2 regions of the Streptomyces capitiformicae genome follow, and region 1 is predicted to be linked to the other one. Evidence: riboswitches for the same ligand, from Rfam matches in the RefSeq annotation. Region 1 holds a riboswitch; the other holds the start of a gene.

The links. Region 1 has a riboswitch for cobalamin ahead of CES90_RS19560 (ribonucleoside-diphosphate reductase subunit alpha). Riboswitches for the same ligand answer to the same signal wherever they lie in the genome.
Region 2: linked by a shared signal. The riboswitch ahead of CES90_RS25900 (cobalamin biosynthesis protein) and the one ahead of CES90_RS19560 (ribonucleoside-diphosphate reductase subunit alpha) in region 1 are both predicted to bind cobalamin.

What each region holds. Positions count from the first base shown of each region.
Region 1 is NZ_CP022161.1:4,396,028-4,411,932, forward strand. Features, by position in the region: gene CES90_RS19530 (carbon starvation CstA family protein) at 1-1,004, shown strand, start outside; gene CES90_RS19535 (YbdD/YjiX family protein) at 979-1,176, shown strand; gene CES90_RS19540 (DUF3311 domain-containing protein) at 1,325-1,606, shown strand; gene mctP (monocarboxylate uptake permease MctP) at 1,603-3,231, shown strand; gene CES90_RS19550 (nucleoside hydrolase) at 3,434-4,429, shown strand; gene CES90_RS19555 (GNAT family N-acetyltransferase) at 4,541-5,047, shown strand; cobalamin riboswitch at 5,111-5,234, shown strand; gene CES90_RS19560 (ribonucleoside-diphosphate reductase subunit alpha) at 5,360-7,738, shown strand; gene CES90_RS19565 (ribonucleotide-diphosphate reductase subunit beta) at 7,735-8,748, shown strand; gene CES90_RS19570 (hypothetical protein) at 8,661-8,930, opposite strand; gene CES90_RS19575 (GlxA family transcriptional regulator) at 9,024-9,989, shown strand; gene def (peptide deformylase) at 10,024-10,674, opposite strand; gene CES90_RS19585 (tetratricopeptide repeat protein) at 10,829-11,809, opposite strand; gene CES90_RS19590 (HD-GYP domain-containing protein) at 12,088-13,329, opposite strand; gene CES90_RS19595 (HD-GYP domain-containing protein) at 13,326-14,771, opposite strand; gene CES90_RS19600 (roadblock/LC7 domain-containing protein) at 14,928-15,314, opposite strand; gene CES90_RS19605 (hypothetical protein) at 15,409-15,618, opposite strand; gene CES90_RS19610 (hypothetical protein) at 15,810-15,905, opposite strand, start outside.
Region 2 is NZ_CP022161.1:5,799,147-5,815,051, reverse strand. Features, by position in the region: gene CES90_RS25950 (ABC-F family ATP-binding cassette domain-containing protein) at 21-1,619, opposite strand; gene CES90_RS25945 (PQQ-binding-like beta-propeller repeat protein) at 1,818-2,510, opposite strand; gene CES90_RS25940 (VOC family protein) at 2,795-3,208, shown strand; gene CES90_RS25935 (hypothetical protein) at 3,248-4,654, opposite strand; gene CES90_RS25930 (alpha/beta hydrolase family protein) at 4,801-5,928, opposite strand; gene CES90_RS25925 (class II aldolase/adducin family protein) at 5,991-6,722, opposite strand; gene CES90_RS25920 (lysozyme) at 6,935-7,696, shown strand; gene CES90_RS25915 (inorganic phosphate transporter) at 7,937-9,187, shown strand; gene CES90_RS25910 (hypothetical protein) at 9,217-9,438, shown strand; gene CES90_RS25905 (hypothetical protein) at 9,604-9,912, opposite strand; cobalamin riboswitch at 10,245-10,387, shown strand; gene CES90_RS25900 (cobalamin biosynthesis protein) at 10,488-11,495, shown strand; gene CES90_RS25895 (cobyric acid synthase) at 11,492-13,039, shown strand; gene cobN (cobaltochelatase subunit CobN) at 13,036-15,905, shown strand, end outside.

The DNA.
Region 1 (15,905 bases):
TGATGGCGCTGATCGCGGCCTCGATCATCGACCCGGGCCTGTACTTCGCGATGAACGCGCCCGCCGGGGTCATCGGCGACACCGTGCAGAACGCCTCGCAGGTGGTGGGCAGTTGGGGCTACTCGATCTCGCCGGGGGAGTTGGCGGCCGCCGCGCAGAACGTCGAGGAGGCGTCCCTGCTCTCCCGGACCGGCGGCGCGCCCACGCTCGCCGTCGGGGTCTCGGAGATCTTCTCGCAGGTCACGGGCGACGGGCTGCGCGCCTTCTGGTATCACTTCGCGATCATGTTCGAGGCGTTGTTCATCCTGACCGCGCTCGACGCCGGCACCCGCGTGGGCCGGTTCATGCTCCAGGACACCCTCGGCAACCTCTACCGCCCCTTCAAGGACGTCAGTTGGAAGCCCGGCCTGGTCATCACCAGCGCGATCGTGTGCGGGCTGTGGGGGTACTTCCTGTGGGTGGGCGTCCACGAACCACTGGGCGGCATCAACCAACTCTTCCCGATCTTCGGCATCTCGAACCAGCTGCTCGCGGCGGTCGCGCTGGCCGTCTGTACGACGCTGCTGGTGAAGTCGGGGCGGCTCAAGTGGGCCTGGATCACGGGTGTTCCGCTGGCCTGGGACGCGACGGTCACCCTGACCGCCAGCTACCAGAAGGTGTTCTCCAGCGACCCCCGGGTCGGCTTCTTCGAGCAGCGCGGCGTCTATCAGGCCGGCATCGACCGGGGCGAGGTCATCGCCCCCGCCAAGAGCATGGACGACATGCACACCATCGTCACCAACTCCACGGTCGACGGCGTGCTGTCGGCGGTCCTGGCCCTGCTGATCGTCGTGGTGATCGCGGACGCCGTCCGGGTCTGCGTCCGGCACGTACGCCGCCCGGCGCTGTCCACGCTGAGCGAGGCCAAGTACGTCGAGTCGAAGATCGTCGCCCCGGCGGGGCTGATCCCGACCAAGGAGGAGAAGGAGGACGAGCGCCGTGCGGTCGCTTCGGCGGGTGGTTAGGGGTGTGCGCTGGTACGTACGGGAACTGACCGACGAGTCGGCGTACGACCGCTACGTGGAGCACATGCGTACGCACGACCCGGACGCGGCGGTGCCGTCCCGGCGGGAGTTCGAGCGGATGCGGACGGACCGTCAGGAGGCGGATCCCCGGGAGGGGTTCCGCTGCTGCTGAACACACCACCTCCGCGAACACACAACCTTCGCATCCGTTATCCGGACAGGGGGTTCCATACGGCGAACCCCGTCCCTTACATTTCCTGCGCGTTCATGCGGGTGATCAGCGGTGATCAGCCTGATCAGTGAGGGGACGGAACCCGGACATGTCAGAAGCGCCTGAAGTGAGACCACCAGGGCCACCGGTGGTGACACCTGTCAGGGTGGTCATCGCCCTGTGCCTGTTCGCACCGTTCGTGGCGATGCTCTGGGTCGGTTCCTACGCCAAGACGGACCCAGCGCTCATGGGCATCCCGTTCTTCTACTGGTACCAGATGGCCTGGGTGCTCATCTCCACGGCCCTCACGGCCGTCGCGTACGTGCTGTGGCAGCGTGACCAGCGCGCCCGCAAGTCCCAGCGGTCCACGGACGGGGGTGTCGCGAAGTGAAGGACGGCGTGAACGGCGTGGCACTCGCCGTCTTCATCTTCTTCTTCCTGGCCGTCACGGTCATGGGCTTCATGGCCGCGCGCTGGCGCAAGGCCGAGAACGAGAACAGCCTCGACGAATGGGGCCTGGGCGGCCGGTCGTTCGGCACCTGGATCACCTGGTTCCTGCTCGGCGGCGACCTCTACACGGCGTACACCTTCGTCGCCGTACCGGCGGCGATCTACGCGGCGGGCGCGGCCGGCTTCTTCGCCGTGCCCTACACGATTCTGATCTACCCGCTGATCTTCACCTTCCTGCCCCGTCTGTGGTCGGTCTCGCACAAGCACGGCTATGTGACGACATCCGACTTCGTACGCGGCCGCTTCGGCTCGAAGGGTCTTTCGCTGGCGGTGGCGGTGACCGGCATCCTCGCGACGATGCCGTACATCGCCCTCCAACTCGTCGGCATCCAGGCCGTACTGGACGTCATGGGCGTCGGCGGCGGCGAGAACACCAACTGGTTCATCAAGGACCTGCCGCTGCTGATCGCGTTCGGTGTGCTGGCCGCATACACCTACTCGTCGGGCCTGCGCGCCCCGGCGCTGATCGCGTTCGTCAAGGACACCCTGATCTACATCGTCATCGCGGTGGCGATCATCTACATCCCGATCAAGCTGGGCGGCTTCGACGACATCTTCGCCAAGGCGGGCGAGGCGTACACCCAGACCAACCCGGCGACGGGTGCGCCGCGCGGTGCGCTGGTGCCGGGCGACGCGAACCAGTGGACGTACGCGACCCTGGCCCTCGGTTCGGCACTCGCGCTCTTCATGTACCCGCACTCGATCACGGCGACGCTGTCGTCGAAGAGCCGCGAGGTGATCCGCCGCAACACCACGATCCTGCCGTTGTACTCGCTGATGCTGGGGCTGCTGGCCCTGCTGGGCTTCATGGCGATCGCCGCCGGGATCAAGGTGCAGAACGGCCAGCTGGCGATCCCGCAACTGTTCGAGACGATGTTCCCCGACTGGTTCGCGGGCGTCGCCTTCGCCGCCATCGGCATCGGTGCGCTGGTCCCCGCGGCGATCATGTCCATCGCGGCGGCGAACCTCTTCACCCGCAACATCTACAAGGACTTCATCAAGCCGAACGCCACGCCGGAGCAGGAGACCAAGGTCTCCAAGCTGGTGTCGCTGCTGGTGAAGGTGGGCGCCCTGGCCTTCGTCCTGACGATGGACAAGACGGTCGCCATCAACTTCCAGCTTCTGGGCGGCATCTGGATCCTCCAGACCTTCCCGGCGCTGGTGGGCGGCCTCTTCACCCGCTGGTTCCACCGCTGGGCCCTGCTCGCGGGCTGGGCGGTCGGCATGCTCTACGGCACGATGGCCGCGTACGGCGTCGCCTCGCCGACCCAGAAGCACTTCGGCGGCTCCTCCGCGGAGATCCCCGGCATCGGCGAGATCGGCTACATCGGTCTGACGGCCTTCGTCCTGAACGTGGTGGTGACGGTTGTCCTGACGTTCGTGCTGCGGGCGGCCAAGGCCCCCGACGGCATCGACGAGACCAAGCCGGAGGACTACACGGCGGACGCGGGCGACGCGGGCGTCCAGGTCGAACTGCCACCGGCGACGGCGGGCGCGAGCCACTAGCCACCGGCTCGGGCTTGTCGCGTTGGTTCCCCGCGCCCCTGAAGGGGCGCGGGGAACTGTGCCACAAGCCCCCACCCACCCGCACCCGCCCCATAAACGGCACCCCCCCGAGCTCTACCGCGGGGGTGGGTGAAGGGCTCAGCCCCTGGGGATGGGACGGACAGGGGCGGCGGGGGCGAATCCATCCGGTTACCCTGAGTGGGTGAACGCTCCGGCTCCGATCGTCCTCGACAGCGACCCCGGCATCGACGACGCCGTAGCCCTGCAGTACCTGCTCGGTACCGGGCTGTGGGACCTCAAGGCGTACACATCCGTCGGCGGCAATCTCCCCGCCGAGGGGACCTATCGCAACGCCCGGTCCCTCTCCCGCGCCCTGCGCATCGACGCCGACGTCCCCGTACACAGAGGAGCGGGCCGGCCCCTGTCCCGGCTCCCGTACCGGGAGGCCTCCGCCTTCCACGGCCCGGCGGGCCTCGGCAACGAGGACCTGCCCGACTCGACCGCCGCCCACCCGACGGAGTCGTCCGCGCGGGCATTGCTCCGGCTCTCACGGGAGTACGAGGGCGAGCTGACCGTCTGCGCCACGGGCCCGCTCACGAACGTGGCCATCGCGGTCCTGGAGGACCCGGGATTCGCCCACCGCGTCAAGAAGTTCGTGTTCATGGGCGGCGCCGCGCAGGTACCGGGCAACATCACCCCGGTCGCCGAGTTCAACATCTGGGCCGACCCGGACGCCGCCGAGGTGGTGCTCTCCTCCGGCATCCCGTTCACCATGGTCGACCTGGACGCCTCGCACCGCTGGCTGTTCCGCCCCGCGGACCTCGCGGCACTGGAGGCCGCGGGCCCCGGCACGGCACTCGCGGCCCGGCTGATGCGGACGTACATGAACGCCTACACCCGCCACGGCGGCGACGGCACCTGCCCACTGCACGACCCGCTGGCGGTGGGCGTCTGCGGCGACGAGTCGTTCGTGACGGCCGCCGACGGAGCCGTCGTCGTGGAGTGCGGAAGCGAACTGACGCGCGGCCAGACCGTGTTCGTCCCCGCCGACGCCCGACGGATCTACTACTCGGAGTCCCCCGCCCTGACCACCCGCCTCCGCACCACCGGCCGCGTCGCCCTGGGCCCGGGCCCCCGCGACTTCACCAAGGACTTCGTGACGACGCTGCCGCGCCGGCCTGCCACCACAACCCGATAGCAACCGCTACAGCCGCTGGGGCGCGCACCACGTTCCGATCATCCGACAATCACCCCGTGCCTGTGGACACTCCCCGACCCTCGCCGTGCCGCCTGATGCACACTGCGACGCATGGACATCACGATCAGGCAGGCGACCCCCGACGAGTACGCCGTTCTCGGCGAGATCACCGCCCAGGCCTACCTCGGCGACGGACTGCTGGACTTCGGGAAGAGCGACCAGTACCTCGGTGAGCTGCGCGACGTGGCCAAGCGGGCCGCCGCGACTGAGGTGCTCGTCGCGGTCGAGGCCGGGCGGGTGCTCGGCGGAGTGACCTTCGTCCCGGCCGGTGGCCCCATGGCCGACATCGCCCGTACCGGAGAGGCCGAGATACGGATGCTCGCGGTCGCTCCGGAGGCCCGCGGGCGGGGCACCGGCGAGGCTCTCGTACGCGCCTGCGTCGAGCGCGCCCGCGCCGTCGACGGCTGTGTGCGCGTCGTCCTGTCGACCCAGCGGACCATGCACGCCGCCCATCGCATCTACGAACGTCTGGGCTTCGTCCGCACACCCGAGCGGGACTGGAACCCCCTCCCTGACCTGACCGACCTCACCCTGATCACCTACGAGTTGACCCTCTGACACGCTCCGAAGCCGAACGCCACACAACATCTGGGGGTGACACCGCGACCCGGCACTAGATGTATGCTCATGCTCGCTGTCGCCGCAGGGGAATCCGGTGCGAATCCGGAACTGTCCCGCAACGGTGTACTTGCGCGTGTTTGCGCGCGAGCCGAGTCCGAGCACCTGCCGACAGTGCGCCCGGCCGTCCGGTTCGGGTGCCCTGACGTCCGGGCCTCGTGGAGTGGGCCGGTGGACGCGACGCCCCCGTGCGCTCGTGTGCTGCTGCCTGCCCTCCCGCAGGGCCCCCTGCCGAGCGAGGGAGAGCCCCACGTGACCATCGCGCCAGCCGATCCGGCTTCAGCCGCCCTGGTTCCCGCCGTCGCGGCGACGGAGACCGACGATCCCGGTACCGCGTTGCTGCGGACCCTGACCGAGCTGACCGCCGACCTCCCCGACGCCGACCCGGGCCGGGTCGCCGCCGCCGCGCTGCGCGGCCGGTCCGCTCGGGGGGCCTTCGACGAGGTCACCGCAGAGCTGCGCGAGCTGGCCACGGAGGCGGCCGCAGGCCTCATCTCCGAGGACCCCGCCTACTCGAAGCTGGCCGCCCGCCTGCTGGCGATCGGTATTCGGGCCGAGGCCGCCTCCCAGGGCGTCACCACGTTCACGGAGTCCATCGCCGTGGGCCACCGGGAGGGCCTCGTCGCCGACCGTACGGCGGAGTTCGCGCGGGTCCACGCCGCGCGCCTCGACGCCCTCGTCGACCCGGCCGCCGACGACCGCTTCGGCTACTTCGGCCTGCGCACCCTCCACAGCCGCTACCTCCTCCGGCACCCGATCACCCGCAAGGTCGTCGAGACGCCCCAGCACTTCATGCTGCGTGTCGCCTCCGGCCTCGCCGAGGACGACAGCCCCCGCTCCGTCGACGAAGTCGCCGCGCTCTACGGGCTCATGAGCCGCCTCGACTACCTCCCCTCCTCCCCCACGCTCTTCAACTCCGGCACCCGGCACCCCCAGATGTCGTCCTGCTACCTCCTCGACTCCCCCCTGGACGAGCTGGACTCCATCTACGACCGCTACCTCCAGGTGGCCCGCCTCTCGAAGCACGCCGGCGGCATCGGGCTGTCGTACTCCCGTATCCGCTCCCGGGGTTCGCTGATCCGGGGCACGAACGGGCACTCCAACGGCATCGTCCCGTTCCTGAAGACGCTCGACGCCTCGGTCGCCGCCGTGAACCAGGGCGGTCGGCGCAAGGGCGCAGCCGCGGTCTATCTGGAAACCTGGCACTCCGACATCGAGGAGTTCCTGGAGCTGCGCGACAACACGGGCGAGGACGCCCGGCGGACGCACAACCTGAACCTGGCGCACTGGATCCCGGACGAGTTCATGCGCCGGGTGAACGCCGACGAGCAGTGGTCGCTGTTCTCCCCGTCCGACGTGCCCGAACTGGTCGACCTGTGGGGCGAGGAGTTCGACGACGCGTACCGCGAGGCGGAGGCGAAGGGGCTGGCGAAGAAGACCATCCCGGCCCGCGACCTGTACGGCCGCATGATGCGCACGCTCGCGCAGACCGGCAACGGCTGGATGACCTTCAAGGACGCCGCGAACCGCACCTCCAACCAGACGGCCCTGGGCGGTGTGATCCACTCCTCCAACCTCTGCACGGAGATCCTGGAGGTCACGGACGACGGGGAGACGGCGGTCTGCAACCTGGGGTCGATCAACCTCGGCGCCTTCGTGAACGGCGGGGACATCGACTGGGAGCGCCTGGACGAGACGGTCCGCACGGCCGTCACCTTCCTCGACCGCGTCATCGACATCAACTTCTACCCCACCGAGCAGGCGTCCCGGTCCAACGCCAAGTGGCGTCCCGTCGGCCTCGGTTGCATGGGCCTGCAGGACGTCTTCTTCAAGCTGCGGCTGCCCTTCGACTCCGCCGAGGCGAAGGCCCTGTCCACCCGGATCGCGGAGCGCATCATGCTCGCCGCGTACGAGACGTCCGTCGATCTCGCCATGGGCCGCGGCTACCACCCGACGTTCGAGCGCACCCGTGCAGCCCAGGGCTGGCTGCAGCCGGACCACTACGACGTCGAGCTGACCTGGCCAGAGCGCTGGGAAGCGCTCCGCGACGAAATGGCGATCGGCGGCCTGCGCAACTCCCTGCTCATCGCCATCGCGCCGACTGCCACCATCGCCTCGATCGCGGGCGTGTACGAGTGCATCGAGCCGCAGGTGTCCAACCTGTTCAAGCGAGAGACGCTGTCCGGCGAGTTCCTCCAGGTCAATCCCTATCTGGTGCAGGACCTGAAGGACCTCGGTGTCTGGGACGCCCGCACCCGTGAGGCGCTGCGCGACGCGAACGGTTCGGTGCAGGACTTCGCGTGGATCCCCGAGGAGGTACGGGCGCTGTACCGCACGGCCTGGGAGATCCCGCAGCGCGCCCTGATCGACATGGCCGCCGCCCGCACCCCGTTCCTGGACCAGGCCCAGTCCCTGAACCTCTTCATGGAGACGCCGACCATCGGCAAGCTCTCCTCGATGTACGCGTACGCCTGGAAGTCGGGGCTGAAGACGACGTACTACCTGCGTTCGCGCCCGGCGACCCGCATCGCCCGCGCGGCCCAGGCCACTGTCCCCGTGCAGCAGACCGCAGACCCCGAAGCGGTCGCCTGCTCCCTTGAGAACCCCGAGTCCTGCGAGGCCTGCCAATGATGTCCAGCACCCAGAATCTCCTCGACCCCGGCTTCGAGCTGACTCTCCGCCCGATGCGCTACCCGGACTTCTACGAGCGCTACCGGGACGCGATCAAGAACACCTGGACCGTCGAGGAGGTCGACCTCCACTCGGACGTCACCGACCTGGCGAAGCTCAGCCCCGCCGAGCAGCACCTGATCGGCCGACTGGTGGCGTTCTTCGCGACGGGCGACTCGATCGTCGCGAACAACCTGGTCCTGACGCTGTACAAGCACATCAACTCCCCCGAGGCGCGGCTCTACTTGAGCCGTCAGCTCTTCGAGGAGGCCGTCCACGTCCAGTTCTATCTGACGCTGCTGGACACCTACCTCCCCGACCCGGAGGACCGTACGGCAGCCTTCGCCGCCGTCGAGAACATCCCCTCCATCCGGGAGAAGGCCGAGTTCTGCTTCACATGGATGGACTCGGTGGAGAAGCTGGACCGGCTGGAGTCCAAGGCCGACCGGCGTCGCTTCCTGCTCAATCTGATCTGCTTCGCCGCGTGCATCGAGGGCCTGTTCTTCTACGGCGCCTTCGCGTACGTCTACTGGTTCCGCAGCCGGGGCCTGCTGCACGGTCTGGCCACCGGCACCAACTGGGTGTTCCGCGACGAGACGATGCACATGAGCTTCGCCTTCGACGTGGTCGACACCGTCCGCAAGGAGGAGCCGGACCTCTTCGACGACGAGCTTCAGCAGCAGGTGACGGACATGCTGCGGGAGGCAGTCGAGGCCGAGCTGCAGTTCGCGCGCGACCTGTGCGGTGACGGCCTCCCGGGCATGAACACCGACTCGATGCGGCAGTACCTGGAGTGTGTCGCCGATCAGCGTCTGACGCGCCTCGGCTTCGCTCCGGTGTACGGCTCCGAGAACCCCTTCTCCTTCATGGAGCTGCAGGGCGTTCAGGAGTTGACCAACTTCTTCGAGCGGCGTCCGTCGGCGTACCAGGTGGCGGTGGAGGGCACCGTCGACCTGGACGAGGACTTCTGAGCCGACCGAGTCGTGGCCGCGGCGGAGTTCGCCGCCTCCTTGCGGGCCTCCTGGGCCTCCCTGATCTGACGGTCGATGCGCCGGTCGTGCACGATCCCGATCACTGACGGGAGGACCAGGAGGACGAACATGCCGAGAACGACGAGCATGGCGATCAGTGCTTCTGTCTGTGCGGTAGTCATGACACCACTGTCGATCCGGACACCCCTGACAGAAAGTGGCAGGACTGCCGTAGACCCTCGATTTACTGCCACTGCCGAGGCACACTTGGCGGCATGCTGAAGAACGTCGCCGCCGTCCTCCTCGACGGCGTGCACCCCTTCGAACTCGGCGTCGTCTGCGAGGTGTTCGGCCTCGACCGGAGCGACGAGGGCCTGCCGGTGTACGACTTCGCCGTGGTCTCGGCGGAGGGTCGGGCGCTGAGCACCCACGTCCCCGGCTTCACGGTGTCGACCCCGTACGGCCTCGAGCGCCTGGAGGAGGCGGACCTGATCGCCGTACCGGCCTCGGACAGGCACGTCACCCGTGACTGTCCACCCGAGTTGCTCGACGCCCTGCGCCGGGCCGTCGACCGAGGCGCCCGGGTGCTCAGCGTCTGCTCCGGAGTCTTCGTGCTGGGCGCGGCCGGGCTGCTCGACGGGCGGCACTGCGCCGCTCACTGGCGGCACGCCGAGATACTGGCCCGGCGTTTTCCGCGGGCGATCGTCGAACCGGACGTGCTGTACGTGGACGCCGACCCGGTGATCACCTCGGCGGGTACCGCGGCCGGTATCGACGCCTGTCTCCACATCGTCCGCAGGGAACAGGGCCCGGAGGTCGCCAACAAGATCGCGCGGCGCATGGTCGTACCACCGCACCGCGACGGCGGTCAGGCCCAGTACATCGAGCGGCCGCTGCCCCGCTCGCAGTGCGACACGGTCGGCGAGGTGCTGGCCTGGATGGAGCGCCACCTCGACGAGGAGGTCACCGTCGAGCAGCTCGCCGCCCGCGCCCATATGTCCCCGCGTACGTTCGCCCGCCGCTTCCAGCAGGAAACCGGGACCACCCCGTACCGCTGGATCCTGCGCCAACGGGTGCTGCTGGCCCAGCGGTTGCTGGAGGCGACGGACGAGACGATGGACACGATCGCCTGGCGCACCGGCTTCGGCACGGCGGCCGCCCTGCGCCATCAGTTCGTACGGTCACTGGGCACGACCCCCCAGGCCTACCGCAGGACGTTCCGGGGCCCGGAGGCCGCCTGAGCCGGGCCTGAGGACACGCGCCCCCGGTGTGGCCTCAGTCGTTCGCGACGACGGGGTACCGGGGCTCGTTCTCGGCCATCTGCCGCAGCGCGTCCTTGCGGTCGCGCTTGGACAGCCGGTCGATGTACAGGTAGCCGTACAGATGGTCGGTCTCGTGCTGCAGGCAGCGCGCGAAGTAACCGGTGCCGCGCACCTTGATCGGGTTGCCCTTCTCGTCCTGCCCGGTGACCTCGGCGTAGTCGGGGCGGGCGAGCGGCATGTACGCGGTCGGCACGGACAGGCATCCCTCGTTGCTGTCGTCCAACCGGCGCGTCTCGGCGGGCAGTTCGACCAGCTTGGGGTTGCAGACCACGCCGACGTGCCGGTTGCCCTCGTCGTCCGGGCAGTCGTACACGAACACCTTCAGATCGACGCCGATCTGGTTCGCGGCCAGGCCCACGCCCTCGGCGGTGCGCTGACTGGCGAACATGTCGTCCACCAGCTTCGCCAGCTCGTCGTCGAACTCGGTGACGTCCTTGCACTCCTTGTGCAGCACCGGGTTCCCGACGACCGTGATCGGCCGCGAGGTACCCCGCTCGCGGTACGCCTGCTCGCGCTCCTCGCAGTCCTCCGTGTCGACGACGAACCCCTCGTCATCGACGGGGAGCACGCCCACGTGCTGCTGATCGGTGTCCTGCTGAGCCATGACAGACGTACGCCTTCCTGAAAAAACCGGGGGTGAGTTGCTGATACAGGGTACGGGGATCCCGGGCCCCCGTAGGGGGCGCGGGTCTGTGTCAATGTGCGGCTCCGCCGCGTGGGCGCGACCAGCCCCCACCGGTCCGCAGTCGAACAACGACCTAACAAACCTCTTCCAAATCCCGCCAATCCCTGGAATCCGGGCTGTCGGCAACCCACCCGTCCAGCAACCCCCGAACCAGCGAAGCCGGCGCAGCCACCCCGCACTCCCGCTCCGGCGCCCACAACTGCCCGTCCGTGACATGCCCCAGCGGCCCGGGATGCCCCGGCTCACTGTGGTCATGCGGGTCCAGATGGTCCCCGTCGCCCTCATCGGACGGCATCCGGGACTCCGAGCACAGCCGGCACAACAGCCGCACCGACGACGACCAGTCCTCCGCCGCGAACCCGGCGTCGGCCGCGAGCCGCTCCAGCGCGTCCCGGTCCGCCTCGGTCGCCGCCTCCAGCAGCACCACCCAGGTCGGCACCGGCGACGGCGCCCACAGCTCGATCTCGTCGAACACCGGATACGCGTGCCCAGCGGCCGTGGTCCGCTCCCCGTGCGGAACCCCGTCGTGCAGGACGACCTCGCCCCAGCGCCGCCCGGAGGACGGCAGCGGAATGGAGAGCACCTCGATACGGGCGGGGTCGAGCCGCCGCCCCCACACGACCTCGGCCTCACCCTCCGGCGACAGCCGTACGGCGGCGCTGCCCAGGTCCATGCCGACGGGCTCGCCGGAGGCGCTCGCGGCCCCGGGCACCCGCAGCCCGTACGCCTGCCAGGCGCGGCGGGCCAGCGGCCAGTCCTGCAGGGCTGTGGCGGCGATGCCCACGTTCCACCAGTCCGGCGCCCCCGTCTCGCGGTCGAGAAGTGCGACGGCCCGGAGGCCGGCCGCTCTGGCCTGCTCCCAGTCGTGCCGGAACTTGTGCAGCAGGGCGAGGTTGAACCAGGACTCGGACAGCCACGGCTCCAGATCCGCGGCACGTGTCAGCAGCGCGCCCGCGTCCTCGTACCGTCCGTCGCCGATCAGCGTGAACGCACGATCGGTGGCCTGCCGCCAGGAGGCGGAGGGCCGATGCCGTCCCTTGCCGAAGATCCTCACGATTCCCGCCTGCCAGTTACGGTTCCCGCCTGCCAGTTCCATTGGAGTGAGCCGGCCGTCGCCCCCCGGTACACCCTCTCCCTCGCATCCAACCACGGACGGAAGGAGAGTCGCTCATTACCCATGGGTTACCCACCCTCGACCCGGTCAGACCGCCCCACCCGTCGCCCACCACCCCTTGCCCAACCTCCCCGGGACCTCGCGCCGGAGGCCCTCCGGGAACCCTTGCCAGAGGCGCCCCGGCGCTAAACGCCCGAGACGCCCCGAGCTGCTCAGAGCTAGAGCTGGGCGCCCTGGGGTCCCGTCGCACTGCCCCGCTGCCGCATCAGCACCCTGGCCAGCGTTTCGACCACCTCCGGCTGATAGTCGCGGGCCGTTGCGAGCCGCAGTTCCTCCAGCGCCCTGAGCGGACCTCCGGGCCCCGCTGCCCGTGCCTTCTCCTCGTACGCGTTCACCGTCCGTATGATCCGGGCGCCGATCGGCTGGTCACGGTACGGGGCCGCCTGCCGTTCCACCACCACCGCGACCTCGTTGTCCACTCCGGTCTGCCGTACGACGGCGCCGCCCAGCAGCGCGATCCGGCGCTGTTCGGCCGCCGGCAGCCCGGTGGTGGCCCCGGCCGGCACGGGGTCGACGAGGCTCAGCTGCCCGATGTCGTGCATCAGTGCCGCGTACTCGAGCACGGTCAGCTGCGGCTCGCTGAGCCCCAGCTCCCGCCCCACCTCCCGGCTGAGCGCGGCCACGCGTCGGGCGTGCCCGGGCGGGGTGTACCCGGCGATCTCGGTGGCCCGGGCGAGCGAGGCGATGGTCTGCCGATATGTGGCCCGCACGGCCGCGTACCGCCGGAACGACAGCTGGGTCAGCAGCAGGGGAAGCGAGAAGACCGCCAACGCCCACAGGCCGACGACGCCGACCGCGAGGGCCATGACGACCCCGGTCGCGCACACCACGGACCCGATCCCGAGCAGCGCCCGCAGCTCGTCCCGCAGCAGCGGCCCGAACGGCCACCGCGTCCGCGCGTGCGCCATGGCCGCCGCCAGCAGGGCGTCGCACAGCACGGTCAGCACGAGCAGCGTGAGGAGCAACAGCACATGCGCGGCCCCGCTCCACTCCAACAGCCTGCCGCGGTGGTACAGCGGCTGGAAGCAGACGGCGGCGAAGGCGACGGTGAGCACCCGCCGGGTGAGGTGATCGACGGTCGCCCCGCACCCCCGGACAACATGCGGCACACACCCGAGCAGCGCGGCCACGGCGACGACCGCGACGACCTGGAGCACCCCGTGCTGCGACACCTGCCCCCCGCTCTGCCCCAGCAAGGCGTACGACAGCGCCCCGGCAATCCCGAGCGGCGCCGTCTCCCGCGCCTCCGCCCCGCTCCACCGCGACAGCTCGCCCACGACCACGAGCACACCGAAGGCGAGAGCGACACCGGGCTCGGCGAGACCGTGCCGGAGGGTGTGGGCCAGGGCGAGGAGGGTGAGGAGCACGGCGACGGAACGAAGGGCGACGAGAAAGCTCACGGGACCCGCCTCCCAGCGGCGTCCGCCTTCCTCCCATCCCCTTGCTCCGGTTCCACCCGCCCCGAGCCCGCCCGCCCCGCGTCCGCCTGTTCTACTGCCCTGTCGGCCCCGGACGACCGAGGTGGCGACACGTTTCCGCAGGGGTCGGCCGCGGCGGGGTCGGCCAGGGAGGGTTCGGCGGTCACCGTCGGATGCCAGCCGTACCGCCCGAGGGCCCGCCCCAGCGCCCCCACCATCACGGGGTCGAACTGGGCGCCCGCACACCGCTCCAACTCGGCGAGCGCGGCGGCGACCGGCCGGGCGCGCCGGTAGGACCGCGTCGAGGTCATCGCGTCGAAGGCGTCGGCCACCGCCACCACCCTCGCGAACTCCGGAATCTGGCTGCCCACCAGCCCGCACGGATAGCCGCTCCCGTCCAGCCGCTCATGGTGATGCAGCACCGCCGCCCGGGCCTCGCCGAGGAAGGAGATGCCGCGCACCATCTCGTGGCCGTACTCGGGATGCAGTTCGATGACCCGGCGCTCCTCCGGGGTGAGCGGCCCGTCCTTGCGGAGCAGCCGCGTGGGCACCCCCAGTTTCCCGACGTCGTGCAGGATCCCGGCGAAACGGAGCACCTCGGTCCGCTCGTCGTCCATGCCCAGTTCCCGCGCGATCATCATGGACGCCTGCCCGACCCGCTCGCTGTGGCCGCGGGTGTACCCGTCCTTGATGTCGACGGCCTGGACGAGCGCGCGAATGGTCGCCTGGTGCGCTGCCCGCTCCCGGTGGTACTGCGCGAACACCCAGCAGGACACGTACATCGGCAACAGGACGAGCAGCGCGGCGACGGGCCCGTACGGGCTGCGCCAGAGCACCGCCATCATCAGTCCGGCGAGCCCATGCACCGCGACGGGCGCCAGCGACCGCGGGAGGAGCCCCCGCCACGCGCCACGCCACGGCACCCGTTCGGCGAGCGCCAGGATCCCGCCGTCGAGCACGGTCAGCACCGCGCAGAACGCCAGCACGGCGGCCCCGGCCGGCAGCAACGCGTTCGGGAAGTCGGGGTCGACGACCGTGTCCCGGCCGCCCAACGCCCGGTGCACCCGGGAGGCGGCCCACACGGCGAGCACGAGCTGGGCCGCCCGCCACACGCGACGCAACCACCGCGGCCGCTGCTCGACCCGAGCGATCAACGCCCCCGGCACCGCCACGAGCGCGGCGACGGGCGGTGGCAGCAGAAACGCCCCGGCGAGCAGCACCGGGAAGAAGGACCCCATGCCCCTGGGCGCCCGGTGCCCCACGATCCGGCACCGGGTGATCTGCTCGCACCCGGCGTAGAGCACGGCGAGCAGGACCACCGCCCACCACGGAACACGGACCCCGGGCAACGGCGCGAGACACCCGAGGGCACCGACGGCGACACAAGCGACGTATACCCGCGCCCCCACCGGAACCGACCTCATGACACCTCTCCCGACATCCCTCCCGAGACACCCCTCCCGAGTCCAGGCTCCGGAGCCTAGGACGGGCGAGGTCGGGCAGAGACGGCTACGGCCGAATCGGTGGCGCCACGATGGCTGGATTAACTCCTTCGAGTGAAGTCATGTTCGAGTGCTCAACTACGCCACATCCGCCGCCAACACCTTGTTGAGCTGCTCCACAGTCGCCGGCGACTCCCTCTGGAACGCGGCGATGTCCAGCCCGTCGTCACCCATGACGGTGAGGAGGGTGCGCTCACCGACGGCTACGACGATGACGTGGCCGGCCCCGCACCGGACCACCACCTCACGGAGCGCGCCGGCACCGGACTGGTCGGCCATGCGGCGGCCGACGCCGAGCGTGGCGGCGGCGAGCGCGGCGATGGACTCGGGATGGACCTTGTCGACGTCGGCGACGACGAGGAGCCCGTCCACGGTGGACAGGACGCTCTCGGAGACGCCCAGCACCCGATCACGCAGCGAGGTCAGGATGCCGGTGAGCGATTCGGTCGATGCGTGTGCGGTCATGGGAACGTGCTCCTTGGTCCGGATCTCTGCGGTGGGTGGTGCGGTCCAAGCGTCGGATGGGTTCCGAGCGTCGGGTGGGTGCGGTCCGTGCGACTCAGTCGGACAGGTGCCGCTGGTCGGACTCGGGGAGCGCCCGCAGCCCGCGGCGGACGCGCCGCAGCATGTCGATGGAAGGTTGTTCGGCGAGGAGTTCCTCGGCCGACAGCAGGGACAGGGGCGGGAAGGGGGACGGCGGCGCGGCCGGGCTGTCCGACGCGTCGTTCCGCCCTGAAGTCCCTGTCGTGCCCCGCGTGGGTTTCCGCACGGGTAACGGTGGCTGTTCCGCGTCCGTGGCCCCGGGCTCGGCGGACCGTGGTGTGGACGGTGGTGGGGGTGAGGGTGCGGCGGGTGGTGCCGTGCGGTCGTCCGCCCCTGCTCGCGGAGCCGGGCTCCGCCGGGGACGCGCGGCCTTGGTACGGCGGCGGCGCTTGCGGGCCGGGTCTTCGTCTGAGCTCACTACCCGCCCCCGGCTCCGAGGTCTCCGGAGGGAAATCCCCCACCGGGTCTACGTCTGGGAAGAGGGCCCGCCCTCGGTGACAGCTCGTCGGCCGC
Region 2 (15,905 bases), 1.4 Mb from region 1:
CGTTCCGTGCGGGCGCTTGATCAGGCGAGCGCGACGAGGTCCGCGTAGTCCGCGCCCCACAGGTCCTCGACGCCGTCCGGCAGCAGGATGATCCGCTCCGGCTGGAGCGCCTCGACGGCACCCTCGTCGTGGGTGACGAGGACGACCGCGCCCTTGTAGGTGCGCAGCGCGCCGAGGATCTCCTCGCGGCTGGCCGGGTCGAGGTTGTTGGTCGGCTCGTCGAGGAGGAGGACGTTCGCCGACGACACCACGAGGGTCGCGAGGGCGAGACGGGTCTTCTCGCCGCCGGAGAGGACTCCGGCCGGCTTGTCGACGTCGTCGCCGGAGAACAGGAACGAGCCGAGCACCTTGCGGACCTCGACGAGGTCCATGTCGGGCGCGGCCGAGCGCATGTTCTCCAGGACCGTGCGGTCCGGGTCGAGGGTCTCGTGCTCCTGTGCGTAGTAGCCGAGCTTGAGGCCGTGGCCCTCGATCACCTGGCCGGTGTCGGGCTTCTCGACGCCGCCGAGCAGGCGGAGCAGGGTGGTCTTGCCGGCGCCGTTGAGGCCGAGGATGACGACCCTGGACCCCTTGTCGATGGCCAGGTCGACGTCGGTGAAGATCTCCAGCGAGCCGTACGACTTCGACAGGCCCTCGGCGGTGAGCGGGGTCTTGCCGCAGGGCGCGGGCTCGGGGAAGCGCAGCTTGGCGACCTTGTCGGAGACGCGGACCGCCTCCAGGCCGGCGAGCAGCCGGTCGGCGCGCTTCGCCATGTTCTGCGCGGCGACGGTCTTGGTGGCCTTGGCGCGCATCTTGTCGGCCTGAGAGTGCAGCGCGGCGGCCTTCTTCTCGGCGTTCTGCCGCTCGCGCTTGCGGCGCTTCTCGTCGGCCTCGCGCTGCTGCTGGTAGAGCTTCCAGCCCATGTTGTAGACGTCGATCTGGGCGCGGTTGGCGTCCAGGTAGAACACCTTGTTGACGACCGTCTCGACCAGGTCGACGTCGTGGGAGATGACGATGAAGCCGCCGCGGTAGGTCTTGAGGTAGTCGCGCAGCCAGACGATCGAGTCGGCGTCGAGGTGGTTCGTCGGCTCGTCGAGGAGCAGCGTGTCCGCGTCGGAGAACAGGATGCGGGCGAGCTCGATACGGCGGCGCTGGCCGCCGGAGAGGGTGTGCAGCGGCTGGCCGAGCACCCGGTCGGGCAGGTTGAGCGCGGCGGCGATGGTGGCGGCCTCGGCCTCGGCGGCGTATCCGCCCTTGGTGAGGAACTCGGTCTCCTGGCGCTCGTACTGCTTCAGCGCCTTCTCACGGGTGCCGCCCTTGCCGTTGGCGATGCGCTGCTCGTTCTCCCGCATCTTGCGGATCAGTACGTCGAGGCCGCGCGCGGAGAGGATGCGGTCGCGGGCGAGGACATCGAGGTCGCCGGTGCGGGGATCCTGCGGGAGGTAGCCGACCTCGCCGGAGCGGGTGATGGTTCCGCCGGCCGGGATGCCCTCGCCGGCCAGGCACTTGGTGAGGGTGGTCTTGCCGGCGCCGTTGCGGCCGACCAGGCCGATGCGGTCGCCCTTGGCGACACGGAAGGTGGCGGACTCGATGAGGACGCGGGCACCGGCGCGCAGCTCGATACCGGAGGCGGAGATCACGGACAGACTCCAGAGCGGATGGGGGTGACGGGTGGGCGGCTGAGGGCGTTCCCGCCGTCTAATGCGCGAGGAGAATGGCCATGGGCCGATTCTAACTGGGGGCAGCAAGCGGTTTTCCGCCCGCGTCGCAAGGGATCACGTGGTCTCGGTCACCGGCGCCCGCCCCGGACATCGGCCTGCCGCCGGTAGCGGGGCCGGTCAAGGGAGTTCGTTGCCGAGCGGTCTGCGGTGCGGGGTGACGCGGCCGAGGTCGTCGACGGGGACCAGCTGGGACGTCCAGGACGCGTCGCTGTCCCCCGCGCAGGGTTGGGCGAGCAGAAGTGTGGTCCCGTGGCGCACCGCTCGGCCGGGGGCGAAGGCGCAGCCACGGTGGGCGGGCAGCACCCAGCGGAGGTCTCCGTCGACGACTCGGTAGGCGGTGACGCGGTCGGGGGTGACGACGGCGAGCATGCGGGGGTCGAGCAGCCGCAGGACGCCGGTTCCGCCGTGGTCCGCGAGCCATGCGCCGGCGTTCGGCAGGGCCCGGTGCCACCGCACGGTGTCCCCGTCGGTGGCGGTGACCAGCCCGTCCTCCCACAGTGCGATCGTGCGCACGCGCGCGGGGAGCACCGCGAGCGGCCGGTGCCCCGGTCGGGTGTGGGTCCAGCGGGGGCCGCCGGTTTCCGGGTCGTACGCCGTGACCGCGCCCTTCGTCGTGTGCAGTCGGAGTGCGGTGGCGTGCTCCACGCGCGCGTGGACGGTGAACCGGTCGCCGTAGGGGGCGGGCCGGGCTTGGTGCGCCGCGAGGAGGACCGGGATCGTGAGGAGGGCGAGAAGGAGCGGGAGGATGAGGGGGTGGACGAGGGGGACGGCGGGGACGGCGGGGAGGGCCGACGGGAAACGACTGCGCATGGGGCGCCGAGCGTAGGCGGGCCGGGGTGGACGTCCCGGGTGGCGCCGCGGACCGGGGGCGGCAGGTCCCCCGTTCGGTCGTCCGCTCGGTCGTCCGCTCGGTCGTCCGCCCGGTCGTCCGCTCGGTCGTCCGCTCGGTCGTCCGCCCGGTCGTCCGCCCGGTCGTCCGCCCGGTCGTCCGCCCGGTCGGCGGGAGGTCCGCTCGCTGGGCAGGGCGGTGTCAGTGCCGGGTGCCAAACTGAGCAGCAGGTCGCATTCCGGGCGACGGAGAGGTCGTGATCGGCATGGCAGGCAAGAGCGACGGACGTCCGAGCATCTATCCGACACTGCTGTACGCGGACGCCAAGGCGGCCATCAGGCAGCTCACGGAGGCGCTGGGTTTCACCGAGCTCTCGGTGTACGAGGGTGAGGACGGGGCGGTGGTGCACGCCGAGCTGGTGCAGGGCAACGGGGCGGTGATGCTGGGTTCCAAGGGCACCGGCAGCGCCTTCGACAGTGCGATGAAGGGAGCGGGGCCCACCGGGGTGTACATCGTCGTGGACGACGTGGACGCCCACCACCGGCGGGCCGTGGAGCACGGGGTGGAGATCCTGATGCCCCCGACGGACCAGGACTACGGGTCGCGGGACTACATGGCCCGGGACGCCGAGGGCAATGTGTGGAGCTTCGGCACGTACGCCCCCGAGACAGGCGGCTGACCCCCGCCCCACCCGGCCGGCGATCTTCGCCTCCCTCGGTCAGCTGCCTCCGGTGTGCACCTGGAAGGCGGCCCTGCGGACGGCCTTGGCGAGCGCCGGGTCGGGGTGGGCGGCGGCTAGGGCGACCAGGACCTGGACGGTGCGGGGGTGCCCTACCGCCCGGACCTCGTCGAGCAGCGCGGGCACCGTGGCCTGCACGGCGGACTCCAGGTGCCGTACGAGGAGCGGGGCCTCCCCGTGGTCGGCGACGGCCGCGGCCGTGTCCACCCATAGCCAGGTGGCCTCCTCGCGGGTGAGCACCTCGTGGGCGTCCTCGGGGTCGGCGCCATCGTGCTCGGCGAGCCACAGCAGGGCGTAGGGGCGTAGCGGCGTCTCGTCGACGACGGTGCGTACGTCCGGCTCGGCGGGGGCGCCGACCACGCGCAGCGCCTCGAAGGCGAGGCCGCGGATGAGCGCGTCCTCGCCGCGGGCGGCGTCGATGAGCTCGGTGACGGCGGCGCCGACGGGGCGGGCGGCGAGCCAGGCGCGGTACTCGGCGCGGGCCGCGTTCGGGCGCAGCTGGGCGCAGCCGCGGAGCATGTCCTCGGCGGCGACCTCGATGTTCCCGGCCGGGCTCTGCGCGGCGACGCAGATCTGCTCCAGCTTCACCCACACCGCCCAGCTGCCGAGCGGGGTGAGCGTGGCCTGGGCGTCGCCGTAGGTCAGGGCGCCGACGGAGGCGAGGGCGCGCAGGGACCATTCGAGGAGCGGGGTGAGGGGGGCGAGCGGGGTGTCCTCCGCGCCGGGTTCCGTGCTCGGCTCGGGCTGCGGCCCGTACGGGATCTCGCAGCGCTCGGTGCGCAGTTCGATGACCCGCTGTTCGAGGAGGTCGAGGAGCTGTTCCACGGGGACGGGGCCGGCGGAGAGCTGGAGGAAGGAGAGCACCTGGGGCATGGCCGAGACGACCTCGGCCACGGCGGCGGGTTCGAGGTCCGCGGGCTCGGGGTGGGCGATGGACCAGGCGTCGAAGAGCGCCACCCAGCCGCGCAGTACGGCGCTGTCGTCGCGGTGCCAGGCACGCAGCCGCCAGCCGGGGCGGGCGCTGTCGCCGTGCACCTCGACGAGGCCGGCCAGGCGTGCCGTGTCCCAGTCGTGGCGGACCTGATCCGGGGTCAGGCCCAGCTCGGCGGCGGCCCGTTCGGCGGTCGCGTCGGAGAGGGTGCCCTTGCCGTCCGCGTCGGCGCCCTCGCGGCCGGGGCGCAGCGCGGTGTCGGCCCAGCGGGCGACGGTTGCGGCGTCGGCCAGGACGGCGCGGGCCATGCGGGCGAGTTCCACGGGCGGCGGGGTGCCCTCCGGGGGCCTGGGAGCCGGTCGGCGGCGCTGGTTCACTGCTGCTCGGGGAGCGGCGGCCAGGGTTCGCGGGCTGACGAGTCGGAGCCTGGAGTCGCGCGGATTACGGGACGTCACGGGGGCAGTCTCCCGGTTGACGGTCCGAAAACCCAAACGGAATGTCACAGCGGGCTACAGGGGTGGCCAAGGCACGGGTCCCACAGGGGCTCGACGACGGTGAGGAGCGCCTTGGTCCGGCACTAAACGGAATGAGCCGTACCTGTCTAGATCAGCGGTGTCAGGAAGCGACGGAGGGCCTCTTCGTAGCCTGCGGGGTCGACGTTCCACATGGCGCCGTGCGGGGCGTGGCGGACCGTGCGCAGGGTGACGCGGTCGGGGCGGTCCGCGGCGAGGCGGCGGGAGGGGGCCCAGGGGGCGAGGGTGTCGTCCGGGCCGTGGAAGATCAGGGCGGGTGCCCCGAGCCGCGGCGGGGCGGCGGCCTCCTCGGCGCGGTCGCCGTGCATTCCCGTGCGGCCCTGGGCGGCGCGGACGGCGAGGGGCAGCAGGGCGCCGGGGGTGCGGCGGGCGGCGGCGAGGGCGCGCAGGGTGGTCGGCCAGTCGAGGACCGGCGAGTCCAGGACGAGTCCGGCGACGCGGTCGCGCAGCACGGAGTGCGTGGCGGCGCGCAGGGCCATGGTGGCGCCGGTGGACCAGCCGTGCAGGACGACCTTCGCGGCGCCCTGCCGGACGGCGTAGCGGATGGCCGCGTCCACGTCGCGCCACTCGGTCTCGCCGAGGTGGTTCAGGCCGTCCGGAGGGCGGGGTGCGCCGAGGTCGCCGCGGTAGGCGAGGTCGAGCACCGGGAAGCGGTGACGGTGCAGGAACGCCATGACGTTCATGGGGTGTTCGCGGGTGGTACCCAGTCCGTGGACGGTGATCACCCAGGTGTCGCGGGCGCCGGGCACGAACCAGGCGGGCAGGGTGCCGAGTTCGCCGGGGATGTCGATGTCGGTGTGGTCGAGGCCGAGGGCGGTGCGCGGGTCGCCGATGTGGGTGTTGGGGGTGAGCCAGACCTTGTCGCCGGGCTCCAGGGTGCCGTGGTTGACGCGCTCCAGTCTGCGTACGACCGTGTCGGGGGTGTGCGGGGCGCCGTTCAGGACGTTGCCGACGACCGCGTGGGCGGCTTCGCCGGTGAGGCCGTAGGTGCCGGGGCGCTGCGCGGCGAAGGCCCGGGTGAGGGTGATGCGGCCCGCGGCGGTGGAGTGCACCGTCAGCCGGGGCTCCGTGGGCAGTGGTCTGCCCGGCGGCACCTTCAGTGCGGCGTCACTGGCCAGTCGGCCGGCCACGACACTGGCGGCGCCGGCCGCGAACACGACACCGACAGCCGCGGCTGCCGCCTTGACTCCACGCACGGCACCAGTGTCCCGGCGGATCCCGACATGGGCCAGTGGGCGTGGATATCGGGTGCACTCCTCTACTCCGGCTGCCCGTAGCCGCGCAGTCGCTCCCCCACCTCGTTCAGCTGTTCGCGAGTGAGCAGGCTCGGGGCCAGGCCCGGGACGGAGGAGGCCGTGAGCCAGACTCGGCACATCCACTCCAGTTGGGCGGTGCGGTCGAATGCCTCGGAGAGGGTGTTTCCGTATGTGATCGTGCCGTGGTTCTGGAGGAGACAAGCGGTGCGGCCGGTCAGGGCGCGGAGCATGTTCTCGGCCAACTCCCGGGTGCCGTAGGTCGCATACGGGGCGACTCGGACGGGCCCGCCGAGGGCGGCGGACATGTAGTGGATCAGCGGCAGTTCGCGTACGAGCGTGGAGACGGCCGTCGCGTGGACGGCGTGGGTGTGGACGACGGCGCGGGCGTCGGTGCTGTGGTGGATCGCCAGGTGCATGGGGAGTTCGCTCGTGGGGCGAAGCGTGCCGAGGACCTGGCGCCCGGCGAGGTCCACGCCGGTCACGTCGTCCGGCGACAGCCGGTCGTACGGCACTCCCGTCGGCGTGACCAGGACGGTGTCGCCGACCCGTACGGACACGTTGCCGGAGGTGCCGACGACCAGACCGTCGACCACCGTCCGACGGGCCGTCGCCACGAGCTCGTCCCACGCCCTCGCCACGTCGGCCGGTACGCCCCGGTGCCGTACGTCCGGCGATTCCTGTGCGTCCCCACCGGCGTCCCGTTCGTCCCGGGTGTTCCGCTGCTGCTCAGCCATGCCGCGATCCTGCCAGGCGGGCCGCGCGGAGCGGGCCGGGGCCGGGGCCGGGGCACTGTAGGGCCGAAAGCGGGCCTCCGGAAGATCTCATATGCACATATATCGCTCGTGATGGTGATTGACCAGTGATTGGCCGGTGATCGACTGGTATTCGGTGATCTTCCAGTAGCCTCCGGATGTTTTGTCGCGCACATCGCCATTCCGGGGGAAACATGGCTCGCGATCCCAAACCGTCCCGTCGACCGTCCCGTCACCGCAACCGTTTGCTCGCGGCATCGGTCGCCGCGCTCACCCTGGGGGGAACCGCTCTCGTCGAGATCCCCGTCTCGGCCGCCGCGAGGCCCAAGGGACACGACGTCTCCTCGCACCAGAAGAACGTGAACTGGTCGAGGGCGAAGTCGAAGGGCGCCACGTTCGTCTACGTCAAGGCGACGGAGTCCACCACCTACCGCAACCCGCACTTCGGCCAGCAGTACAACGGCTCACGGAACGCGGGCCTGATCCGCGGCGCGTACCACTTCGCGGTACCGAACACGTCGTCCGGGAAGGCCCAGGCCGCGTACTTCGTGCGGAACGGTGGCGGCTGGCGCGCGGACGGCTGGACACTGCCGCCCGCGCTGGACATCGAGTACAACCCGTACAACAAGAAGAAGAAGTGCTACGGCCTGAGCAACAGCAAGATGGTCAGCTGGATCAAGTCGTTCAGCAACGAGGTCAAGCGGCTCACCGGCCGCCGTCCGGTGATCTACACGACGACCCACTGGTGGAAGACCTGCACCGGCAACAGCACCGCCTTCGGCGGGAACCACGCGCTGTGGCTGGCGCGGTACAACTCGGCGGGGGCGGGAGAGCTCCCCGCGGGGTGGAAGTTCTGGACGATCTGGCAGTACGACAACGGCAGCGGAAGCCTGCCGGGTGACCAAAATCTCTTCAACGGGTCCACGAGCCGGCTGAAGAAGTTCGCCAAGGGCTAGCCGACTTCCGATGGACCTCCGCGGGCCCGTGAGACTCACCGCGGGCCCGCGGAGCTGGGCATTCCGTCTCAGTTCGAAAGGCCGGGCACCCTCATGCCGTTCGGCTTCCGGCGCGCTTCGGAGCAAACGGAACAGCAACACCCCGTTCACCACACCCCACGGCCCACCGCAGTTCATCTTCCGTTCATCCAGGTTACTTACGGTCCACATGCCACTGACGTCCGAAAGAAGCCCGGGTAAATGGAAAACTTCTCGCTGATCCTCGCGATCGTGGTGATCACCGCGCTCGTGTTCGATTTTACGAACGGTTTCCACGACACCGCCAACGCGATGGCCACCACCATCTCGACCGGCGCGATGAAGCCCAAGGTCGCGGTGGCCATGTCCGCCGTGCTCAACCTTGTCGGCGCGTTCCTCTCCATCGAGGTCGCCAACACCATCTCCAAAGGACTCGTCGACGAGTCCGGCATACAGCCGGAGGTCATATTCGCGGCGCTCGTGGGCGCCATACTCTGGAACCTCCTGACCTGGCTGGTCGGACTCCCCTCCAGTTCCTCGCACGCCCTGATGGGCGGCCTGATCGGCGCCACGATCGCCTCGGCCGGCCTCGGCGCGGTGCACGGTGACGTGCTCGTCACCAAGGTGCTGATCCCCGCCGTCGCGGCCCCGCTGGTCGCCGGCATCGCGGCGATGTTCGCCACCCGGCTGACGTACAAGCTGGGGCGGCACACGAGCGAGAAGGCCTCCGGCAAGGGCTACCGCGCCGGCCAGATCGCCTCCGCGGGCCTGGTCTCGCTGGCCCACGGCACGAACGACGCACAGAAGACGATGGGCATCATCACCCTGGCGCTGGTCGCCGGTGGCGCCCTCGCGCCCGACTCCGACCCGCCGGTGTGGGTCATCGTCTCCGCCGGTATGGCCATCGCGCTCGGCACCTACCTGGGCGGCTGGCGCATCATCCGCACGATGGGCAAGGGCCTGACCGACCTCCAGCCGCAGCAGGGCTTCGCCGCCCAGACCAGCGCGGCCACGGTCATCCTGGCCTCCTCGCACCTCGGCTTCTCGCTCTCCACCACGCACTCCGTCTCCGGTGCCGTGATGGGCGCGGGCCTCGGCCGCAAGGGCGGCGTGGTCCGCTGGTCCACCGCCACCCGCATGTTCGTCGCCTGGGGTCTGACCCTGCCGGCCGCCGCGCTCGTCGCCGCGCTCGCCGAGTGGGTGACGTCCTTCGGGACCTGGGGCACGGCCGCCGTCGCGGTCTTCCTGGTCGCCTCCAGCGCCGCGATCTGGGTGGTCTCCCGCCGTGAGGTCGTCGACCACACCAATGTGAACGACGCCGAGGAGACGCCCGGTGTGGTGACCACGGCCATCGCCGCCGTGACGCCGCCGGCGGCCGGCACCGTGGCCGAAGACCTCACGGCGACCATTCCGGCCCCGGCGGCGGCCGCCGAGACCACCGCGAACCCGTCGGCGCCGACGCCCGCCGTCTGAGCCCCGCGATCATCTGAGGAAGAATCACCATGCACATCGACTGGGCAGCCCTCGGCTCCGTCTTCGGAGTCAGCCTCGTGGTCACCGTGGCCCTCGTCGGCCTGTTCACCCTCGGCATCATCGGCCTCTCCAAGCGGGAGGAGGCGTCAACCCGGGGCGACTCGGTGGCGCTGGCGACCACTGGTGCGTACGTGTGCTTCGCGCTGTGTGCGGCGGCCGTGGCGTACGGAATTTCACTGATCATGGCCTGAGACGGGAACTCCTCATCGGCGTACCGCCGCATCTCTGACAACTTCAGAATCAACCCCCGTGGGCGTCCGGTGACGCTTACGGGGGTCGCTGCGTGCTGCCGTCACCATTCCGGCGGAGAACGCCCGCGTTGCGTCATCGCTCCGCGAACCGGCAGAACTCGCCCGTCAGTGGTGCTGCGACCTCCGGGGCTGGGCCGGCTCCAGGACCCGGCCCAGAACCCGGAGGCGCTCCGTGACGGGGGCGATCCCCCACCACAGTCCGGCACCCCCGGCGATCAGGACGGTCACCACCAGCCAGACCAGCACGCGCGCCTCACCGGACGGCACCAACAGCGCGGCGAGGGCGCCGGCTCCGACAGCCAGGACCCCCATCACCGAGCAGTAGAGCGCCAGCGGAGCGGCCGCCGTGATCCGCGTTCCCCTTGTGCCTGGTTTCCCCTTGTGCGCCGAGGATTCCTTGGCCCGGTCTCCCATGTGCGTACCTCCCGTCCCCCGGACGGATCGTCACGAACCGTCCGCTACCGGGTCCACCAGCCCCGCCAGAAAACCACACCACGCGGCGTGGCGAAAGATGAGCACAGCGTCGTGACCCCCACTTCGAGTCACGCACGAGCACACGGGTCTCCCCGCAACGCATCACTCCATGCCGCTCGTCGGCGCTCAGCTTTCGTACGGCCGTTCCCTCAAGTGTTCCCGGCTTGGGCACCGGGAAAGAGCCGAGAAACCGCCGATTCGGGTGTCTGACGACATTTCAGCGGTGTGGGGCTCAGCACACCACTGCACCGCAGGTCAACAGCAAGTTGACGGGTCTTCCAGGGGCGTGGTGGACTGCCGGGGCCATCTACGACGGCAGGAGAGGAAGCCGGTGCGAGTCCGGCGCGGTCCCGCCACTGTCACCGGGGAAGAACCTTCCCGGGAGCCAGGAACTCTCGTCGTCGGTCTCGTCGAACCAGGGCGTGGACACCCTGAGTGAGGACATATCGCCATGCGCGGCTGCCGGTTGAGCTTCACCATCTGGTCCTTGCCCGACCTCGCGATCGGCTGAGGCCATGCGTGCCGATCGCGTCTTCGCGTACGGCGCCGCCGCCGGGCTCCTCGGTGACCTGCTCCTGGGCGATCCTCGCCGGGGCCATCCGGTCGCCGTGTTCGGGCGGGCCGCGGCTGCCGTGGAGAGCGTGTTGTGGCGGGACCACCGGGGGTGGGGCACGCTGCACACCGCCGTGTGCGCCGGTGGCGCCGTGGCGCTCGGGGCCGTCGCCACGCGTGCCGTACGCCGATCTCCCACCGCTTCCGTCGCGCTGACCGGAGCGGCCACCTGGGCCGTCGTCGGGGGCACTTCGCTCGCCCGCGAGGCCCGGGCCATCGGGCGGGCGCTCGACGCGGGGGATGTCGAGGCCGCGCGGGCCCGGCTGCCGCATCTCTGTGGGCGCGATCCGCAGGCCCTCGATGCCGATGGGATCGCTCGGGCCGTCGTGGAGTCCGTCGCCGAGAACACCTCCGATGCCGTGGTGGGGGCGTTGGTCTGGGGGGCCGTGGGGGGTGTGCCCGGGCTTGTCGGGTTCCGGGCCGTCAACACGCTGGACGCCATGGTCGGGCACAAGTCGCTCCGCCATCGGCGGTACGGGTGGGCTTCGGCCCGGCTCGACGACGTGGTGGGGTGGCCGGGGGCCAGGTTGACCGCGGTGCTGGCCGCCGTCGCCGGGGGTGACCGCCGGGGGGCCGTACGGGCTTGGCGTGCCGATGCCGCGAAGCATCCGAGTCCCAATGCCGGGCCTGTGGAGGCCTCGTTCGCGGGGGCGCTGGGGGTGCGGCTCGGGGGGACCTTGTCGTATGGGGGGCGGGTCGAGCATCGGCCTGTGCTGAATGGGGAGGGACGGGCTGTGCGAGTCGGGGACATCGAGCGGGCCGTACGGCTGTCGCAGCGTGTCGGGTGGCTGGCGTTGGGGGTCAGCGCGGGTGCGTCGCTGCTCCTGGACCGGGTTGCGAGGCGCTCGGCGCTGCAGGCTGTGCCCACCCTCCCCCACTGTCGGCAGCGGTCGAGGGGGCGTGCGTCATGACCGGCGGTGGGCTGCTCGTTGCCGGTACCACCTCCGATGCCGGGAAGAGTGTCGTCACCGCCGGGATCTGTCGGTGGCTGGTGCGGCAGGGGGTCAAGGTCGCGCCGTTCAAGGCGCAGAACATGTCCCTCAATTCGTTCGTGACGAGGGAGGGCGCCGAGATCGGTCGGGCGCAGGCCATGCAGGCGCAGGCCTGTCGGGTCGAGCCGACGGCGTTGATGAATCCCGTGCTGCTCAAGCCCGGTGGGGAGCAGAGCAGTCAAGTCGTGTTGCTCGGGAAGCCGGTGGGCGAGCTGAGTGCGCGTGGGTATCACGGGGGGCGGCAGCAGCGGCTGCTCGGGACCGTGTTGGAGTGTCTCGCCGAGTTGCGGGGCACGTATGACGCGGTGATCTGTGAAGGGGCCGGTTCTCCCGCCGAGATCAATCTTCGGCGGACCGACATCGTGAACATGGGGATCGCTCGGAATGCCGGGCTCCCGGTCCTCGTCGTCGGCGACATCGACCGTGGGGGCGTCTTCGCCTCCTTCTTCGGGACCGTCGCACTCCTCTCCCCCGAGGATCAGGCGCTCGTCGCCGGGTTTCTCGTCAACAAGTTCCGGGGGGACGTCTCCCTGCTGGAGCCCGGCCTCGACATGCTGCGGGGACTCACCGGGCGGCGGACGTACGGTGTGCTGCCCTTCCGGCACGGGCTTGGCATCGACGAGGAGGACGGGATGGGGGTCCCCCCGCGCGAGCGAAGCCGAGCGGGGGGGAGCGTCTCGCCGCGCGGGACCGTGCGGGAGTCGAACGTCTCTTCGCCCATCGGCGAGGACGTGCTGCGGGTCGCCGTCTGTGCCGTCCCCCTCATGTCCAACTTCACGGACGTCGACGCGCTGGCCGCCGAACCCGGTGTCGTCGTGCGGTTCGTGGACCGGCCGGAGGAACTGGCCGACGCCGATCTCGTGGTCGTCCCGGGGACCCGGGGAACCGTACGGGCGCTGGAGTGGCTGCGGGAACGCGGGCTGGCCGACGCCCTGAAGCACAGGGCCGCCGAGCAGCGGCCCGTCCTCGGCATCTGCGGTGGCTTCCAGGTCCTCGGCGAGCACATCGAGGACGAGGTCGAGAGCCGGCGCGGGCATGTGGACGGGCTCGGGATACTGCCCCTGCGGGTGCGGTTCGCCCGGGAGAAGACCCTCACCCGGCCGGTGGGTGAAGCCCTCGGTGAGCACGTCGAGGGGTACGAGATCCACCACGGGGTCGCCGAGGTCAGCGGTGGAACCCCCTTCCTCGACGGCTGCCGGGTCGGGCAGACCTGGGGCACGCACTGGCACGGTTCGCTGGAGTCGGACGGGTTCCGGCGGGCCTTTCTGCGCGAGGTGGCGGCCGCCGCGGGGCGCCGCTTCGTACCGGCCGCCGACACGTCGTTCGCCGCGCTGCGCGAGGAGCAGCTCGACCGGCTCGGCGATCTGATCGAGGAACACGCGGACACGGACGCGCTGTGGCGGCTCATCGAGTCGGGCGCGCCGCAAGGACTGCCTTTCATTCCACCGGGAGCGCCCGCATGAGCACAGTGTTGTTGTTGTCGACCGCCGACACGGATCTGCTGGCGGCCCGGGCCGCTTCCGGTGCCTCGTACCGGATCGGCAATCCGACCCGGGTGGATGTCGAGGGGGAGCTGCCCGGTCTGCTCGACGGCGCGGACATCGCCGTCGTACGGCTGCTGGGCGGCAAGCGGGCCTGGGAGGACGGGCTCGCCAAGCTGAAGGCGTCCGGCATCCCGACCGTGCTGCTCGGTGGAGAGGCGGTGCCCGACGCGGAGTTGATGGCCGAGTCGTCCGTGCCCGCCGGTGTGGTGGCCGAGGCGTTGCGGTATCTCGTCGAGGGCGGGCCCGCGAACCTCACCGAGCTGGCGCGGTTCCTGTCCGACACCGTGCTGCTGACGGGTGAGGGGTTCGTCGAACCGCAGAAGATGCCCGAGTACGGCATCCACGGCGACCGTACGATCCACCCGGACCGTCCGACCGTCGGCGTGCTCTTCTACCGGGCCCATGAGCTCAGCGGCAACACCGCCTTCGTGGACACCCTCTGCGATGCGATCGAGGCGCGAGGGGCCAACGCCCTTCCCGTGTACTGCGGTTCGCTGCGCGGGGCCGACACCGGGTTGTACGAGATCCTCGGCCGTGCCGACACCCTCGTCGCCACCGTTCTCGCCGCCGGTGGTACGCACGCCTCGCAGGCCTCGGCCGGTGGTGACGAGGAGGCCTGGGACATCGGCGCGCTCGCCGATCTCGACATCCCCGTCCTGCAAGGGCTCTGCCTCACCTCGTCGCGCGCCGCCTGGGACGAGTCCGATGCCGCCCTCTCCCCCATGGACGCGGCGATGCAGGTCGCGATCCCGGAGTTCGACGGGCGGCTCATCACCGTGCCGTTCTCCTTCAAGGAGCAGATCGACGAGAACGGGGCCGACGTCCCGGTCTACGTCGCCGACCCCGAGCGGGCCGGGCGGGTCGCCGGAATCGCCGTTCGGCACGCCCGGTTGAAGCACAAGCCGAACGCCGAGAAGAAGCTGGCGCTGATCTTCACCGCGTACCCGACCAAGCACTCGCGCGTCGGCAACGCGGTCGGCCTGGACACGCCCGCCTCGGCGGTACAGGTGCTGGACGCGCTGCGGGACGCGGGCTACTCGCTGACCGAATACCCCTCCGGTGGCGACGAGTTGATCCACCGGCTCATCGAGGCCGGTGGCCACGATGTGGAGTGGCTGACGGAGGACCAGCTGGCCGCCGCGCCCGCGCGGGTGCCGCTCGCCGACTACCGGGCGTGGTTCGACAAGCTCGACCCCCAGCTGCGGGACGCCATGCTGGAGGCGTGGGGCGAGCCGCCGGGCTCCCTCTACGTCGACGGCGACGACATCGTCCTCGCCTCGCTCCAGTTCGGGAACGTCGTCGTGATGATCCAGCCGCCGCGCGGCTTCGGCGAGAACCCGATCGCGATCTACCACGACCCCGACATGCCGCCGTCCCACCACTACATGGCGGCCTACAGGTGGCTGGAGGCTGCAACATCGGAGGGGGGGTTCGGCGCCGACGCCATCGTGCACATGGGCAAGCACGGCACGATGGAGTGGCTGCCCGGCAAGGGGCTCGGGCTGAGCGGCGGTTGCGCACCGGACGCCGTCCTCGGTGAGCTGCCGCTGATCTACCCGTTCATCGTCAACGACCCCGGCGAGGGCACCCAGGCCAAGCGGCGCGGGCACGCGACGGTGGTCGACCATCTGGTGCCGCCGATGGCGCGCGCCGACACCTACGGCGATCTGGCGAAGCTGGAGCAGCTCCTCGACGAGTACGCGCTCGTGTCCGACCTGGACCCGACGAAGGCGCCGGCCGTGCGGGCGCAGATCTGGACGCTGGTGAAGGCGGCCGAACTCCACCACGACCTGCATGTCGACGACCAGCCGGACGACGACGACTTCGACGAGTTCGTCATGCACATCGACGGCTATCTGTGCGAGATCAAGGATGTGCAGATCAGGGATGGTCTGCACATCCTCGGGGGCGGGCCCGTCGGCGAACCCCGCGTCAACCTCGTGCTCGCCGTGCTGCGCGCCTCGCAGGTGTGGGGCGGACAGGCGAACGCGCTGCCGGGGCTGCGGGCCTCCCTCGCGGCCCATTTCGGGCTGGTCGAGAAGGAGTTGCTGGCCGAGCCCGGCGCGCCGGTGAAGGCTCCGGTCGAGCTGACGGACCTGGTGGACGGACCGGCGCGTACCGCCGCCGACGCCATCGACCTCCTTGAGCAACTGTGCCGGCGGCTCGCGGAGGGCATGGAGGCCCGGGACTGGGACGTCACGGTCGTCCCGGCCCTCGTACGCGGGGTGCTCGGCGTCGAACTCCCGGACGCCGCCGCGGTGTTGGAGTTCGCGTGCGACGAGGTCGTGCCGCGGCTGGCGAGGACCACGGACGAGATCGGGCACATCCTCAAGGCCCTCGACGGTGGTTACGTGCCGGCGGGTCCGTCCGGTTCGCCGACGCGCGGGCTGGTGAACGTCCTGCCGACCGGGCGCAACTTCTACTCCGTCGACCCCAAGGCCATTCCGTCCCGGCTGAGTTGGGAGGTCGGGCAGTCGCTCGCCGACTCGCTCGTGCAGCGGTATCTGGCCGACACCGGCGAGTACCCGAAATCGGTCGGGCTGACGGTGTGGGGTACGTCCGCGATGCGTACCCAGGGCGATGACATCGCGGAGATCCTGGCGCTGCTGGGGTGTCGTCCGGTGTGGGACGACGCGTCGCGCCGGGTGACCGGCTTCGAGATCGTCGGCCTGGCGGAGCTGGGGCGGCCGCGCATCGACGTCACCGTCCGGATCTCCGGGTTCTTCCGGGACGCGTTCCCGCATGTGGTGGGGTTGATCGACGACGCGGTGCGCAAGGTGGCCGA